2 regions of the Caulobacter sp. GW821-FHT10E02 genome follow, and region 2 is predicted to be linked to the other one. Evidence: predicted binding sites of a transcription regulator. Region 2 holds the regulator's gene; the other holds the start of a gene.

Region 1 (2,387 bases), 170 kb from region 2:
CCTGGATGTCGGCGTCGATGAGACGGGCGCCCTGGCCGCCGCCGACCAGGCCGGCACGGTCCTGACGCCGCTGCCGCCGACCCCGACCGTCACCGCGCCCGCCGCGACCGCGCCGACCCCGGCCACGACGCCCAGCGCGACGACCAACGCCTCGACCAACACGCCACTGGCCGCCTGCTGGCGCTATGCTGGCAACGAGTGGCGCCGCCTGCCGGGCGACATCACCCTGAACGCCTGCGCCCAGCAGCTGTACGGCGGCCGCTGCGAGAAGACCGGCGGCGCCACCTACGGCCGCTGGGGCGAGGAAACGCTGCGCCTGGTGCCGGGCCGCGTCGAGATCTCGTCGGACAACCGCAGCTTCCACACCGCGTTCGATCAGGGCCCCAACTGCTCTATCCCGAACGGCTGATAGGTTTATAAGTGTAATCCATGAGCAAGACCGTCCTCGCCGTCGCCGCCGTCCTGGCCGTTTCCAGCCTTGCCCTGTCGGGCTGCGAGAAGCAGACCAAGGCGCCGTTCGAGCAGGGCGTCTGCTTCCAGGTGGCGACCAACAAGGACGGCACGCTGCGCTACAACCCGGTGGCCCGGAACGTGCCGCAGATGGAAGAGTGCGCGGCCACGCTGGAAGGCGTGCGCATCCGCTTCGTGCGCATGGGCCAGTCCAACAGCGTCGGCATGGTCGGCGCCTATCAGGGCTCGTTCATCTTCCTGGAGAAGGAAGGCATCTATGTCGGCCAGACCTATGAAGGCCCGCGCTTCATGTCGCTGGTCCGCACGGGCGACGGCCGCCTGGCCGTGCCGGGCGCCATTCGCCGGCAATAGACTTGGCGGGAGGCGGGTAGGGCGGTTTGTCCGTCCACAGCCGTCTTTCCCGTCCACAAGAACGTTCCGAGAACAAAACTTGCGCGCATCGTAAGCTGTCGTTAACGTCTCGCTCCAGATTCCGGCGCGAGGGTCGCCGGGCGAGAGCAAGGTCAAGTGATGGCGGGCAGCGTCAACAAGGTCATTCTGGTGGGCAATCTCGGGGCCGATCCCGAGATCCGCAGCCTCGGTTCCGGCGACCGCGTCGCCAATCTCCGCATCGCGACGTCCGAGACCTGGCGCGACCGCACCAGCGGCGAGCGCAAGGAAAAGACCGAGTGGCACCGCGTCGTGATCTTCAACGACAACCTGGTGAAGGTCGCCGAGCAGTACCTGCGCAAGGGCTCGACCGTCTACATCGAGGGCGCGATCCAGACCCGCAAGTGGACCGACAACACCGGCGTCGAGAAGTACTCGACTGAAATCGTGCTGCAGAAGTTCCGTGGCGAACTGACCATGCTGGGCGGCCGCGGCGATGGCGCCGGCGCTTCGTCGGGCGGTGGCGACGAGTACGGCGGCGGCTATTCGGGCGGCGGTGGCGGCGGCAACTTCGGCGGCGGCGCCCCGCGCAGCCAGCCCAGCGGTCCGCGCGAGAGCTTCTCGGCCGACCTGGACGACGAAATCCCGTTCTAGGCCTGGCGGCCAAGCAATGTGGAAAGCCGTACGGCTGGCCATCTAGAGCCGACGACGGCCCTCCACGGGGGCAGCGGCGGGCGATCCGGGGACGGTCGCCCGCCGCTTTCGTTTCGGTGACGTTACAAGCTTGTCCTCAGTCAGAGGTTGTGTTCTCCTTCCCACATCTTAGGAGGATGCGCGATGCGACAAGTGCTTCTGGGTATCGGTGTGCTGGCCCTGCTGGCGACCGCGCCGGCCGTTTCCGCACAGCAGCGGTACGGCAACTTCGACGGCACCATGGCGGGCGATGCGGCCCGGGAAAATGGTCTCCAGATCGAGATGGGACGACTGCGGAACGGCCGGACCGGCGGCGCCCGTCAGGGCGTGTGCCCGCTGGTCCGCGGCGCGTCGGCCGAGGTCAACAATTACGTCGCCTCGCGCATGCGCCAGGTCGCCGAGGATGTCGGCGCGGAATACGCGCACTATTCCTGCGAGCCCAACGTGGTCGTGCTGTTCTCGTCCGACCCCGATGAGCTGATGACCGAGGCCGCGCGCACCAAGCGCTTCAACTATAACGGCGTACCGGCCGAGAAGGCCCAGCAGTTCAAGTCCAGCACCCAGCCGGTCCGCTGGATGCACGGCAGCGCCACGCCCGGGATGAAGACGCGGGACGCGCGCCCCTACAACTCGCTGATCGTGGTCGACGCCAAGAAGGCCGCCGACGTCAAGGTTTCGGCCCTGGCCGACTATGTGACCATGGTCTCGCTGGCCGACGTCCACAATCGCGCGGCGCCGGACAACTCGATCATGAACCTGTTCGACGACGCCAATGGCGCTCCGCAGGCCATGACCGACGCCGACCGCGCCTATCTGCGCACCGTCTACCGCGCTCGATAGGCGAGGACGCATGC
Region 2 (2,387 bases):
CTCAGGAGCTCTGGCACCTGGTCGGCGCCGCCGACGCCGACTTCATCCGCGTGGGCCAGCAGTTCAAGGAGCTGTTCGTCGCCGCCGGCCTGCAACCGCACCACGCCATCCTCGACGTCGGCTGCGGCATCGGTCGCGCCGCCGCCCCGCTAGTCGACTACCTCGACGAGAACGGCCGCTATGCCGGCTTCGACGTCATGGCCCAGGCCATCGACTGGTGCAAAGCCAACATCGCCGTCGGCGACCCGCGCTTCGAATTCACCCACGCCGACATGCACAGCGACCGGTACAATCCGGGCGGCTCGCAGCCGGCCAGCGCCTTCGTCTTCCCCTATCCCGACGCCAGCTTCGACTATGTCTGGCTGGGCTCGGTGTTCACCCATCTGCTGGCCGCTGACCAGGCCCAGTTCGCCCGCGAGATCGCCCGGGTGCTGAAGCCCGGCGGGACCAGCATCATCTCCTGGTACCTGATCGACGAGGAAGCCCGCGCCAACACGGGCAACGGCCAGATCGCGTTCGACTTCGTCCACGCCTTGGACGGCTGCTGGACCGCGACGCCGGAACTGCCCGAAGCGGTGATCGGCTACGACCTGGAGCCGATCCTGGCGCAGTACGAGACCCTGGGCCTCGATGTGCTGAACCAGGCCCTGGGCGTCTGGCGTCGCCAACCGATGCAGGACCAGGACATCATCATCGCCCGCAAGCGCGCCTGAAAGCTTTCGTTAAGCTTTTGATTCTGGGCGACATTTACCTCGTCGCCGAGCCTAACCCTTGATTCTGCAAAGCTTTTCCGAGCGACGACGCCCCGACTTGACTTTAACGCGGAACGCCTAGAGAACATTCGCAAGGTTTGCGGTTTGTTCCGCGCTCCAGCCGAGGTCGCCATGCTCACGCGCAAGCAGCACGAACTGCTGATGTTCATCCACGAGCGGATCAAGGAGACCGGCGTCTCCCCCTCGTTCGACGAGATGAAGGAGGCCCTGGACCTGGCGTCCAAGTCGGGCATCCACCGGCTGATCACGGCCCTGGAGGAGCGCGGCTTCATCCGCCGTCTCGCCCACCGGGCCCGGGCGCTGGAAGTGGTGAAGCTGCCGCAACAGGCCACGACGGCCGCGCCGCCCAAGGGTCGTGGCGCGTTCCGCCCGCAGGTGTTCGAAGGCGGCGGTTCGCCCCCGCCCTCGCCGGCTGCCTCGTCCGCCCCGGCCAATGACAGCCGCGAGCTGCCGATCCTGGGCAAGATCGCCGCCGGCACCCCGATCGACGCCATCCAGCACGAGCGCGAGCGCCTGCCGGTGCCCGAGGCCATGCTGGGCAATGGCGAGCACTATGTCCTCGAGGTGCAGGGCGACTCGATGATCGAGGCCGGCATCCTCGACGGCGACTATGTGATCATCAAGAAGGGCGACACCGCCACCTCGGGCGAGATCGTCGTCGCCTTGGTCGGCGAGGAAGCCACGCTCAAGCGCCTGCGCAAGAAGGGCGGCTCGATCGCCCTGGAAGCCGCCAACCCGAAATACGAGACCCGCATCTTCGGCCCCGACCAGGTCGAGGTGCAGGGTAAGCTGGTGGGCCTGATCCGCCGCTACCACTAAGCTGCTCTGGCGACTTGAGAATTGGCCCCGACCTCGCTTGAGGATTGGGGCCTTTTCGTATCGGGACTACAGCCGCCCCTCCTCCGCCAGGCGTTTGGCGGCGGCATCGAAACCGGCCCAGGCGGCGACGGCCAGACCCGCGCCGGTGCTGACCCGGCGCACGCCCAGCGCGCCCAGGCTCTCGACCGACATGTCATTGCCCCAGAACAGGATGTTGACCGGCTTGGGGGCCACGGCCTCGACGATGGCCTTGATCTCATCCGGATCGGTCACGGCCGGGGCGTAGAGGCAATCGGCGCCAGCGGCGGCATAGGCCTTCAGACGCTCCAGGGTCGGGGCCAGGTCGCGGACGCCCCGCAGATAGCCCTCGGTGCGGCCGACCAGGATCACGTCCTGGCCCGAGGCGTCGATGGCGGCGCGGGCGGCCTTCAGGCGCTCGACGGCGACCGGCAGATCGTAGAGCGCCGAGCCCGACCAGTCCTCGATCGACAGGCCCGCGACGCCGGCCTCGATGGCCAGGGTGACGCTTTCGCCGACGCCTTCAGCGGTATCGGCGAAACCGGCCTCGAAGTCCGCGTTCACCGGCAGGTCGGTGGCGGCGCACAGCATCTTGAGATGTTCGATGACCTCGTCGCGGGTGATCTCGCCGTCGTCCTTGCCCATGGCCCAGGCCGCTCCCGCGCTGGTCGAGGCCAGAGCCTTGAAGCCCAGCTTTTCCAGGCGCTTGGCGCTGCCGGCGTCCCACGGATTGGGCAGAGCGAAGCAGCCCTCGGCGTGCAGGGCGCGGAAAGCCGC

Evidence for each region. The regulator LexA, encoded in region 2, represses DNA repair genes until DNA is damaged. The targets are predictions, from matches to a motif close to ATGTTCNCNANNTGTTCT.
Region 1: the regulator LexA is predicted to act here: its motif matches at 881-898, upstream of ssb (single-stranded DNA-binding protein).

What each region holds. Positions count from the first base shown of each region.
Region 1 is NZ_JBWKMV010000001.1:1,485,054-1,487,440, reverse strand. It holds gene AC07NI_RS06675 (hypothetical protein) at 1-409, shown strand, start outside; gene AC07NI_RS06670 (hypothetical protein) at 430-822, shown strand; gene ssb (single-stranded DNA-binding protein) at 982-1,494, shown strand; gene AC07NI_RS06660 (hypothetical protein) at 1,678-2,373, shown strand; gene AC07NI_RS06655 (hypothetical protein) at 2,384-2,387, shown strand, end outside.
Region 2 is NZ_JBWKMV010000001.1:1,314,792-1,317,178, reverse strand. It holds gene AC07NI_RS05875 (class I SAM-dependent methyltransferase) at 1-713, shown strand, start outside; gene lexA (transcriptional repressor LexA) at 885-1,592, shown strand; gene AC07NI_RS05865 (isocitrate lyase/PEP mutase family protein) at 1,659-2,387, opposite strand, start outside.